Linked DNA regions of Thermococcus gammatolerans EJ3. The main gene of each other region encodes a partner of the protein of the gene in region 2 in a complex. Links are inferred from orthologs where the notes say so. Each region holds a gene or a part of one and is shown on either strand. Other genes may lie near its edges.

Region 1 (3,470 bases), 850 kb from region 2 along the record:
TGACGCGATAGAGACCGAGGAAGAGCTCAGGGAAGAGCTCAAGAGGCTTGGAGAAGTGGCGGTTCAGTGCGACGACCCCTACGACCTGCTCCACGAGATTGGACACGTTTACGCTCACCTCGACGACGTCGAGAGCGCGATTGAACTCTACAGGCGGGTTGTCGAGAGGAAGAAGGACGACCCCGAGGAGTACGCGACGGCGCTCTACTACCTTGCCGATGCCTACGAGCACTTCGGAATGCCCGAGAAGGCGATAGAGACGTACCAGAAACTCCTTGAGCACGAAGAGAACGTCCTGAAGAACGACAAGGAGATAGCGCTGACGTTGGCGAACCTCGCGGTGAACTACGACGAGCTCGGCGAAACGGAGAAGGCCATAGAGCTGATGGAGCATGCGAAAGAGATATTCGAGCGCATCGGCGATGAGAAGAACAGACTCATAAGCCTCCTCGACTTAGCTCATTTCCACTACGAGCTCGGGAACTACGACACCGCTGAGGCGCTGATTAATGAGGTTCTCAGAAACCCGCGCGACGACGAGATTGAGATAAACGCCAAGCTGGTCGAGGCCGAGATTCACGCGGGTAGAGAAGACTACGACAAAGCTTTCAGGGCCCTCCGCGAGGCCTTGCTCAAGGCAATCAACGTGAGCGACGACATTTTCGGGGTCGTCTTCGACACGCTGGTTGACTTCATCGAGGGACTGTTCAATGAGGGGGAATACGACACGATAGCGAGGAACATGGAGGCCTTTGCCGAGCTCTTCGAGGACGATACGGCGTACTTCTTCAGGGCGATAGCCGAGCTGGCGCGCTGGCGTGCCGGAGACGACGAAGCAAAGAAGCGTTTCGACGAGCTTTACACGAAGGTGGAAAACGAGGAGCTCCGCTCGATACTCGACGAGTGGAAGAGGCCGAAGCTGAGTTTGAGTTTGGGGCTTTAGGTTTTTGCCTCTTCTTTTAATCCCTTTGCATAACGCTCTATCTCAAGGAGACTCCTCCGAATTACGTTCTCGCCGGCGTTCCAAATCTCTATTCCGATTACGTTTCCCTGCTCATCGTACTCGAACCAGATGTCCTCATCTACTTCATCGGTATCCGCTACCGGGCCCTCCTTGAGGAGAATGTAGAGAATGTCCGCCTTGGGGTCATATCTAATCTTCATATTCGAATCCACCTCCTAGACGACGTCCTTTTCTCAACAATCCCCTTTCTAGACTTTTGCTCGTATCGATTATTGTAATGACCTCAATTACATCTCCGTAGTCATCGTACGCAAGGATTAGCCAGTGATTAGGGACACTCCTCCGACCAATTGCGATAAAATGACCGGATTTCAAATCATAGAACTTCATCTCTGGGAACTCCATGACGTTATGTACTTCGTCGATTTCAATTTTGCGCTCCCTTAATCGCAATTTCGCGTGTTCACTTAGTATAATCTTTGACATCAACAAAGTTTAACCCCACTTCTAAAAATATTTTCGCTAAGTTCTGTGAGAATGTGATAACAAAGAAGAACAAAGAGGTTTTAAATCCTCGAAACGGTCTCGACCTCAGCTGACTCGACGTTCTCAACCTGCCTGAAGGCCTCGAGAACCTGGTCGAGGTCGTAGCCCTCCTCGTCCTTGGCCAGGACGTAGAACTTGAGGGCGACGAGACCGAAGGCTATGGGCTCGCGCTCGACCTTGGCGAGACCGAACTTCTCGGGAAGAACCTCCTTGAGCTTTGCCTCGAGCTCGTCGAGGTTGACCTCGGGGTCGGTCGGCATGACCTTAACAACCGCAACCATATTGTAGTCGCTCATCTTCTTCACCTCCTAATTCACGGCCCCTCCCATCCGCACTTGGGGCACTTGTAGGGAACGCTGAGGACCCTGCAGGATTCGCAGCGCCAGATTATCGCCTCACCGCAGTTCGGACAGACGAAGTGGGTGGCGTGCTCCCTTGGGGTTATTTCCTTTCCGCATGAGGTGCATACGGGTATCTCGAACTTCATCTCCACTGCGAACACCTCCAAGAAAGGTGGTTTTTACCCACTGGTCACCGTTTCAAGGTATCTTTTATAAATCTTTCGAAAGGGCTCAGGAAACCTCGCGTCATCATAAAATCAGAAAGGAGAACGCCAATCATCGCCCTCTCCTTCAGATCTCCTCCTTAACCGAAACGAACGAAACCATCGTAACCGTTTGCCCGATCCCCTTTATCTCCCTTAGTTTATCGATGACGATCTTTCCGATCTCCTCCGAGTTCTTTGCCCTGACCTTTATCAGGAGGTCCCATTCTCCCGTGATTATGTGCACCTCATAGACTCCATCGAGCGTTGCAACGCGTTTGGCAACTTCTCTCTGGTTTATTCCTGATTCTGGGTCGTACCTTGCCAGTATGAAGGCAGTGGTTCCAAGGTCGAGCTTCTTGTAGTTGGGCTTTATCGTGAACTTCTCTATAACTCCCTCCTCAACGAGCTTCTTTATCCTGTAGTGCACCGTCGTCCTCGGTATGCCGATTTTTTTGCTCAGGGTCGCTATGTTCTCCCTGGCGTTCTTCCTTAACTCTTCGAGCAACTTCATGTCTATGTCGTCGAGCAGTCCGGGCATTCCCTTACCCTCCCCGTCATTTGTACAACTTGAACCTTTGTATCTTGGTCGCTCTTTGTTATTTAAGGTTTTCTTTGAGCCAAGTGGCAAAGGCCTTCAGCGCTCTTCCCCTGTGGGAGATCGCGTTCTTCTCCTCGGTTGTCATTTCGGCAAAGGTTCTGTCGAAGCCTTCGGGTATGAAAACGGGATCGAACCCAAAACCGCCGCTTCCCCGGGGCTCTTCCGTTATCTTCCCGTCCACTTTACCCCTAAATATGTGAAGCTCTCCGTCCCAGTAGGCGATAACGCTCTTGAAATAGGCTTTTCTGTTGGATTCACCTTCGAGGAGCTTGAGGATGCCCCAATAGCCAAGCGTCTTGTAAACGTAGGCCGAGTAAACGCCGGGGAAGCCCTTGAGGGCCTCAACGAAGAGGCCTGAGTCGTCGAGAAAAAAGGGCCCATCTATTCTCCCGGCCAGCCACCTTGCCCCGTATTCCGCGACCTCCTCGAGCGTATCCGCCTGTATTTCGGGATAGCTCATGTGGAGCTGGTAAACTTCAACGCCTAGTGGCTCGAAGTATCTTTTTGCTTCCTCAACCTTGCCGGGGTTGGAGGTAATAAAGGCGAGCCTCATTAAACCACCTGAGAATAGAGAAAAATTGGGCATTAAAAGGTTTAGTCAATCGTGTACCCTATCTTCTCAACGAGCTCCCTGCGCTCCCTCTTCTGTTCTTCGGACTCTATTTTGTTCGCTGCTTTACCGTCCACTATTCCAAGAACGCTCCTCCCGAGCTCGGTTTCGGCAACGATTACCTGGAATGGGTTTTCGCTGGCCCCGTAAACCATGGCAACGGCTGGATGATTCTTAATGGTGTTGAGCACGTTTATTGGGAAGG
Region 2 (3,662 bases):
CTCGTAGTACTTGAAGGCGTTTAACGCGGCAAGATAGGTCGGGGCCTCAACTATGACGACGTCGCCGGGGTTTATGAAGACCCTCCCGATGAGGTCGAGGGCCTGCTGTGAGCCCGCCACTATCATTATCTCGACCTTGCTCATCGGAATTCCGTAGCGCTTCTCCATCCACCTCGCGAGTGCCAGGCGGAGGGGGGTGAAACCCTTCGTCGTTCCGTACTGCAGGGCCTTGTCTGCGTGTTCCGTAAGAACCTCTTGGGCAATCTTCTTGATGACATCAACTGGAAATGTCTCGGGGGCCGGCAATCCACCCGCTAAGCTGATAACATCGCTCGTCTCGACGAGCTTGAGAAGCTCCCTAATCTCCGAGGCCTTCATCTGGAGTGCCTTCTCGGAGAAGAAGGACTCAAAGTTGAGGGGCTCGGACGCGAGCTTTTTTTCAAGTTTTTTGTGCATACCCACCACCTCAATGATCATTCAAGTTCATTAGTACGGAGCTGTACATAGATTCCTCGGCTCCAAGGGTTATAAACTTTTTCTTCAAAAAGGCGACCTGGTCTTTCCATTTGTAAAGCAAAGACCGGAAATAATTTTAAGAGCACCAATGAGCGATCAAATTCCCCACAACCCGGAAAAAGTCAACAATGGACAATTTATGACACAATGCAAAGTATCAAAAGTCCATACAGGCGGGGGAGAAGGAGTTTGGCGCCGGGGCAGGGATTTGAACCCTGGCGGGCTAACGCCCACGGACTCTCCAGGCCCGCGCCTTCCCAGGCTAGGCTACCCCGGCGCATAAAGGAAATCAGGAGATGAGCTCGATCTCAATGGTAACATCTTCAGGAACGCGGATGCGCATAATCTGGCGCATGGCCCTCTCGTCGGCCTCGATGTCCACGAGCCTCTTGTGAACACGGAGCTCAAAGCGGTCAAAGGTAGCTGTACCCTCTCCGTCCGGGCTCTTCCTGGTGGTGATCCTTATCCTCTTGGTCGGGAGCGGTATCGGGCCACTCATCCTGACGCCGGTCCTCTCGGCGATCTGTTTAATCTGGTCGGTGACCTCGTTGAGGGCCTTGATGTTCGTGCTCGCGAGCTTAATCCTTGCCTTCTGCATTTCCGTCCCTCCTAAAAGTTAAGGAGTATAGGAAAAGTCAGAGAAGGCCTTCACTCGGCCTTCTGGATGGAGATAACCATACCGGCAGCAACGGTCTGGCCCATGTCACGGATGGCAAAGCGACCCATCTGCGGGATCTCCTTGACCGGCTCGATGACCATAGCCTTGGTCGGCCTGAGGATGACGATGGCTGAGTCACCGGTCTTGATGAACTGCGGGTTCTCCTCGACGATGTTACCGGTCCTCGGGTCGAGCTTGGCCAGGAGCTGCTCGAACCTGACGGCGACCTGGGTGGTGTGGGCGTGAAGCACCGGGGTGTATCCGACGGTGATGGCAGTCGGGTGGTTGAGGACGATGATCTGGGCCTTGAAGGTGTCCTTCGGCCTGACGACGGTCGGTGGGTTGGTGGTGTGTCCGGCAACGTCACCGCGCTTTATGTCGTTCTTACCAACGCCACGAACGTTGAATCCGATGTTGTCGCCGGGGTAAGCCTCCTGGAGGGGCTCGTGGTGCATCTCGATGGACTTAACCTCACCCTGGATGGGCTTGTGGAAGATCGTGCTGGCAGGCTCGAAGATAACGACGTCACCGACGCGGAGGACGCCGGTTTCGACACGGCCAACCGGGACGGTACCGACACCCTTGATGGAGTAGACGTCCTGGATCGGAATGCGGAGCGGCTTGTCGATCGGCTTCGGCGGCTCGGGTATCTGGTCGAGGGCCTCGATGAGGGTCGGACCCTTGTACCAGGGCATCTTGTCGCTCTTCTTAACGACGTTGTCGCCCTCCCAAGCGCTGATCGGGATGACCGGGAAGTCCTTGTAGCCGAGCATCTTGAGGAGCTTCTCAACCTGGGCCTTGACCTTCTCGAAGACCTTCTGGTCGTAGTTCACCATGTCCATCTTGTTGATAGCGACGATTATGTGGTTGATACCGAGAGTCCTGGCAAGGAAGGCGTGCTCCTTGGTCTGCGGCATGACACCGTCGGTGGCGGCGACGACGAGAACGGCGGCGTCGGCCTGGCTGGCACCGGTGATCATGTTCTTAACGAAGTCCCTGTGACCCGGAGCGTCGATGATGGTGATGTACCTGTGCGGGGTCTCGAACTTGGTGTGGGCGACGTCAATGGTGATACCCCTCTCGCGCTCCTCCTTGAGCCTGTCCATGACCCAAGCGAACTTGAAGGACTTGCCCTTCTCACCCATCTCCTCGAACTTCTTGATGATGTTCTCCGGAATGTTGGCGGTGTCGAAGAGCAGTCTTCCGATGGTGGTGCTCTTTCCGTGGTCGACGTGGCCTATAAAGACTATATTAACGTGCGGCTTCTCCTTAGCCATTTTCAAACACCTCCATATTTTGGTCTAGTCTCGTTGACTAGGATGGCTTTTTAAATCTTTCGAACCTCGGTCCCCTCGGGCGGGAAACCCGCCTTTTTCGGGGGGACCTCACGAGTTCCGTCCATAACTTAAGGAGCGGGTTTAAAAAGTTAACTAATCGGGTTTGGACTTGAATTTGTCAATTCTGAGTGATGCAAAAGAGGAGAACTCTTCAGTGCCCCACAATAGCAAACCCATCAATGACCAAAACGTCCAGCCCTGCCCTTCTAAAGGTTCTCAGCGCGTCCTCCGGCGAGCAGACTATCGGCTCGCCGTGCATGTTGAAGCTCGTGTTCAGAACAGCCCTGATGCCAGTTCTCCTCTCGAAGGTCTTAATGACTTCGTAGTAGCTCGGATTCACCTCTTTTCTCACCGCCTGGGGCCTCGTCGTGCCGTCCACGTGAATTACAGCCGGAGCTATTTCTCTGAAGGTCTCGCTCGCGGTGTAGCTCATCGTCATGAACTCGTTCGGCCTGCCTCCAAGGTCTTCGAGATATTCCCCGGCCTTCTCCCAGAGCAAAGAGGGCGCGAAGGGCTGGAAGACGTCCCTTTTGAGCGCCAGATTAAGCCGCTCCTTGACGCTCTCGTCGGATGGGTTGGCCAGAATCGAGCGGTTGCCTAAAGCCCTCGGCCCAAACTCCATCGCCCCCTGGAAGAAGCCGACGAGCTTCCCCTCGCTCAGAACGTCGACAACGAACTTTTCGTCAACCTCCTCAAACTCGAGACTCTCTTTCCTCAGAAACTCCTCAATGTACGCCTTATCGTAGGACGGGCCAAGGTAGACGTGTTCAAGCTTGAAGGGCTTCCATTTTCCGTCGAGCCTCTCGAGCTGGGCTTTGGCGAAGATTGCCGCGCCAAACGCTAATCCCCCGTCGTCCATCGCGGGGAAGACCCACAGGTTATCGTCCCCGAAGATTTTTCTCAAAACCGCGTTGGCCTTGACGTTTTGGGCCACACCACCTGCGTAAGCTAAAGGAAGGCCCCTAGAGCGGAGCTTAACGCCGAGCTCCTCGAGGAGCTTCTCAAGGTGTTTCTGCGCGCTCGCCGCTATCTCGATGGCCTTCCTCTGGAGCTTCCCGTCGAGGTCGCCCCTCTTCATCCTCATGGCGATGTCCCTTGCGTGCCTTAAGGGATACCTGAAGAACTCGGCCAGCTTTTTAGTTGCTTCAACG
Region 3 (3,506 bases), 540 kb from region 2 along the record:
AGCATAGATAAAAGATTGGAAAATAACCCACATTTTGGAGGTATGTTGAGCAGAGAAAGAGAAATACTGAAAAAGTGCGGCTGAATGTCCAGCTGTTAAATTTAGGAATGAGAGTAAAACATGGGGTTCGAATTTCGTCTGGAGCCCAGTTGAATGGTAGCCCCGCGGGGATTCGAACCCCGGTCGCGGGATCCAGAGTCCCGCATGCTTGGCCGCTACACCACGGGGCTGTGCCCGTTGATAGGTTCCGGGATGGATTTATAAATTTTACCCCCACAAGCTTTGCTTGTGCAAAGCTTGACCAAAAATGCCCCCCTCACCAACGGGCAAAAATTAGCTGTGCACTGGAGAACTGGATAATTTTAAACGGGTTTACCACAAAAGAGAAACCCATCAAGACAGCTTCAACAACTCCCTATCGGTGCCCAAAGGGCGCATTCTTAAGTAAAACCCCACAGAAGGAGCAAATTTAGTAGAAACCCCTTCTAAAACTTGCACTTCTAAAAAGCACTCACTCTTCCGCCAGCACTGAAGCTTTTGGAAAAAGCTTCACCAAAGAAACTTTGCTGGGCAAAGTTTCATTAAAGTTGTGATTCTTTTAGCAGCGTCACTTTGAGAGTGTTTGCGCTTTTAATGGACTCGTGTAAAATGCGAATTCTTAGATTTTAGAAGCTTTCTCACGTGGGTTTACTTTTTCCCGCGCTCCAAAGGAGCGCTTCTTAGAGAAACCTCTCCCAGAGGGTTCCTCGAAAAGAATTCTTTGAGAGTACTATCATTTGAAAGCGCAAACTCCTTAGAATTACCTTTTAGACAAGAATCACAAACCTTGATGAAACCTCGTGCAGATAAATTTTGGGGGTGTTGGGGCGGAGCCCCCCTTGTCTTTCGTATGGCGGGCCGGGCGGGATTTGAACCCGCGACCTTCGGCTCCGAAGGCCGACGCCCCATCCAGGCTAGGCCACCGGCCCTTCGGAACCGTTTTAAGGCGACCCAAAATAAAGCTTGCGGTGGAAAGCCATGATGCTCCCAGACTGGAAGATCGAAAAGGAGATACTCATCGAACCCTTCTCGAAGGAATCACTTCAACCTGCAGGCTACGACCTGAGGGTCGGAAAGGAGGCATACGTAGAGGGGAAACTAATCGATGTTGAAGAGGCCGGCAACGTGATTATCCCACCAAAGAAACATGCCCTAATCCTAACTCTCGAAAGGGTTAAGCTCCCGGACGATGTTATGGGTGACATGAAGATAAGGAGCAGTTTGGCAAGAGAGGGGATACTCGGCTCGTTCGCGTGGGTCGACCCTGGATGGGACGGCAATCTTACGCTCATGCTTTTCAACGCATCGAACGAACCAGTCGTTCTGGAATACGGGGAAAGGTTCGTTCAGATAGCGTTTATAAGGCTTGAAGAACCTGCAAAAAGGCCCTACCGCGGAAACTATCAGGGGAGCAGGAGAATAGCGCTCTCAAAGAGAAGGGTCAGAAAGTAAAGAAAATGGGAGGAGTTCAGCCGAAGAGGGCACCGAGACCAGCGAGGGCCTCCTCCTCGCTGACCTCCTCTTCTTCCTCCTCTTCTTCCTCCTGGGCCTCCTCGGCACCGCCCTCTGCAGGGGCAGGAGCGGCGGCGACCGCGACCGGAGCGGCGACCGGCATGGCGGCCTTCTCAATGACCTCGTCGATGTTGACACCCTCAAGGGCGGCAACGAGGGCTTTTATCCTGGCCTCATCTGGGCTAACACCGGCGGCCTCAAGCACCTTCTTGAGGTTCTCCTCGTTTATCTCCTTACCAGCGGCGTGGAGCAGCAGAGCGGCATACACATACTCCATCTTTTCACACCTCCAATCATCTTCATTTTTTCATCCATTTCACATGGATCCACAGGATACGAGGGAAATTGAAAGTTTCAGCCGAAGAGGGCGCCCAGTCCAGCGAGGGCCTCCTCCTCGCTTGCTTCCTCCTCTTCTTCCTCTTCCTCCTCGGCCTCCTCAACCTTCTCCTCAGCTGGCTGAGGGGCCGCAACGGCCACTTGGGCTTGAGCATTTAAAAGCTCTTTGGTCTTCTCATCGAGCAACTCCTCGGGCAGGTTCTGTGCTATGAGCAGGAAAGCACGTATCGCCCTGCCAAGGATGTCCTCGACGGTCTCAGGTGTGATGTAACCGGCCTCGACCGCGACGTTCTTGGCTCCAAGATAAGCCTTCTGGATGATGGCCTCGATGGTCTGCTTGGTCGGATAGGCGGTGTTAACCGACAGGTTGAAAGCGTGCATGTAGGCCTGCTGGAGCATGTTGATGTACTCCTGCTCGTCTATCGCGAGAACGTCCGGAGTGTAAATGATGTCATCCTCGTAAGCCGCAAGCAGGTTGAGGCCGACTTCAAGGGGCTCAATACCAAGGGCGTTGAGGATTCTCGCGAGCTGCTCGGTTATGACTTCCCCTGCCTTGAGAACGGTGTAATCCTTCTGTATGGTGACCTTACCTTTCTCAATCCTCGCTGGAATTCCAAGGGCCTGCATCTCACCGACTAACGGACCCGGCGCAAGGGAAGTCGGTCCTGCAGGAATAACAACGTCCTTTGGAACGACTGCCCCTGGCTTTGCAGGAGCTGGGGTTTTGCTCTCCTCGAGGAGCTTGTAGAGCTTGAACGGGTTCATCTCGGTGGCGAGTATGGCAGCACCGCCCTCGATGTAGTCGGCGAGCTTCTCGAGGTCAGGCTTGTTGAGCTCCTGAGCGGCCCTTTTTATGGCCAGCTCGATGAGGGTGTTCCTGCTGACCCTGAGGAGAGCCTTCCCGCGGAGTTTGTCACGCATCTTGCTGAGCGGATAAGCGGGGACACCGGCCACGTCAACTAGGGCAATCACTGGGTGGCTCTTGATGATCTTGGTAAGCTCTTCCACTTCTTTCTTCTTCCACTCGGCTACGTGGGCCATCTCCCTCACCTCTCAACCTTAACGGCCGGTCCCATTGTGGTCTTGATGTACACTGACTTCACCTGGTTCTCGCCGCGCTCAAGCTTGTTGATGATGGCGTTGAGAACCGCCTCGGCGTTCTCCGCTAACTTCTCGTCGTCCATGTCCTCAGTTCCAATAGGAGCGTGGACAACCGGATTGTTCTTGAGCTGTATCCTGACGGTCTTCTTGAGCCTGTTGACTATGGGCTCGAGGTTGGTCAGGGTCGGCGGAACGACCTGTGGCATCTTGTTCCTCGGACCAAGGTACCTACCGAGGTACCTACCTATCTTGGGCATCAGCGGAGCCGCGGCAATGAAGAAGTCATAGCGCTTCGCCAGCTTTCTCGCTTCCCTCGGGCTCTTCGCGAGTTCCTCAAGCTGTTCACCACTAATCACATCAAGCCCGAGCCTTTTAGCCGCCTCGGCAACGGCACCATCAGCGATGACCGCGATTTTGGGCTCCTTCCCACGACCGTGAGGCAGTACAACCTCAAGCTTAAACCTGTTCTCCGGCTTGCGGAGGTCTATATCCTTGAGGTTGACTGCCATCTCGACGGT

What was found. The genes of interacting proteins can lie anywhere in the genome.
Region 1: the proteins of tuf (region 2) and TGAM_RS00840 are in contact, whole or in part, in a crystal structure (PDB 7CSL), measured with the Pyrococcus horikoshii proteins. The link is inferred for Thermococcus gammatolerans EJ3 from one-to-one orthologs. Residues at the interface, in WP_010885563.1 of Pyrococcus horikoshii: Val16, Lys20, Ser21, Lys62, Arg65, Glu66, Arg67, Gly68, Val73, Ala74, His75, Ile88, Asp89, Ala90, Pro91, Gly92, His93, Asp95, Phe96, Lys98, Asn99, Gly103, Ala104, Asp227, Val228, Tyr229, Ile231, Val234, Val237, Val239; in WP_010884146.1 of Pyrococcus horikoshii: Phe4, Leu6, Val7, Val9, Arg11, Met13, Pro14, Thr15, Asp16, Pro17, Leu38, Ala39, Lys40, Glu44, Pro45, Ile46, Ala47, Phe48, Gly49, Leu50, Tyr56, Leu58, Arg60, Asp61, Glu62, Glu63, Tyr65, Ser66, Phe67, Asp68.
Region 3: the proteins of tuf (region 2) and rpl12p are in contact, whole or in part, in a crystal structure (PDB 3WY9), measured with the Pyrococcus horikoshii proteins. The link is inferred for Thermococcus gammatolerans EJ3 from one-to-one orthologs. Residues at the interface, in WP_010885563.1 of Pyrococcus horikoshii: Lys125, Glu126, Phe129, Arg132, Thr133, Lys165, Leu166, Thr169, Lys324, Gln326, Leu359, Ala360, Ile369, Glu372, Ile384, Ile422, Ser423, Gln425; in WP_010886059.1 of Pyrococcus horikoshii: Glu96, Glu97, Leu100, Leu103, Ser104, Ala105, Leu106, Phe107, Gly108.

What each region holds. Positions count from the first base shown.
Region 1 is NC_012804.1:161,785-165,254, forward strand. What follows is about bases 169-2,937. They hold TGAM_RS00840 (elongation factor 1-beta), read right to left. Parts: upstream 1,807-2,937; coding sequence 1,531-1,806; downstream 169-1,530. Other genes in these bases: TGAM_RS00825 (tetratricopeptide repeat protein), read left to right, coding at 169-943; TGAM_RS00830 (DUF2283 domain-containing protein), read right to left, coding at 940-1,164; TGAM_RS00835 (DUF4258 domain-containing protein), read right to left, coding at 1,154-1,450; TGAM_RS00845 (zinc finger domain-containing protein), read right to left, coding at 1,824-1,997; TGAM_RS00850 (Lrp/AsnC family transcriptional regulator), read right to left, coding at 2,143-2,595. In the rest of the region: more of TGAM_RS00825, read left to right, coding at 1-168; more of TGAM_RS00855, read right to left, coding at 2,938-3,208; TGAM_RS00860 (adenosine-specific kinase), read right to left, coding at 3,250-3,470. UniProt on the Methanocaldococcus jannaschii protein: Promotes the exchange of GDP for GTP in EF-1-alpha/GDP, thus allowing the regeneration of EF-1-alpha/GTP that could then be used to form the ternary complex EF-1-alpha/GTP/AAtRNA.
Region 2 is NC_012804.1:1,009,767-1,013,428, reverse strand. Bases 309-3,269 are described here. They hold tuf (translation elongation factor EF-1 subunit alpha), read right to left. Parts: upstream 2,452-3,269; coding sequence 1,165-2,451; downstream 309-1,164. Other genes in these bases: TGAM_RS05345 (carbamoyltransferase family protein), read right to left, coding at 2,663-3,269; rpsJ (30S ribosomal protein S10), read right to left, coding at 806-1,114; TGAM_RS05365 (aminotransferase-like domain-containing protein), read right to left, coding at 309-456. In the rest of the region: more of TGAM_RS05365, read right to left, coding at 1-308; more of TGAM_RS05345, read right to left, coding at 3,270-3,662. UniProt on the Methanocaldococcus jannaschii protein: GTP hydrolase that promotes the GTP-dependent binding of aminoacyl-tRNA to the A-site of ribosomes during protein biosynthesis.
Region 3 is NC_012804.1:473,109-476,614, reverse strand. The notes cover bases 169-2,973. They hold rpl12p (50S ribosomal protein P1), read right to left. Parts: upstream 1,829-2,973; coding sequence 1,508-1,828; downstream 169-1,507. Other genes in these bases: TGAM_RS02480 (50S ribosomal protein L1), read right to left, coding at 2,934-2,973; TGAM_RS02485 (50S ribosomal protein L10), read right to left, coding at 1,906-2,928; dcd (dCTP deaminase), read left to right, coding at 1,018-1,491. In the rest of the region: more of TGAM_RS02480, read right to left, coding at 2,974-3,506. UniProt on the Methanocaldococcus jannaschii protein: Forms part of the ribosomal stalk, playing a central role in the interaction of the ribosome with GTP-bound translation factors.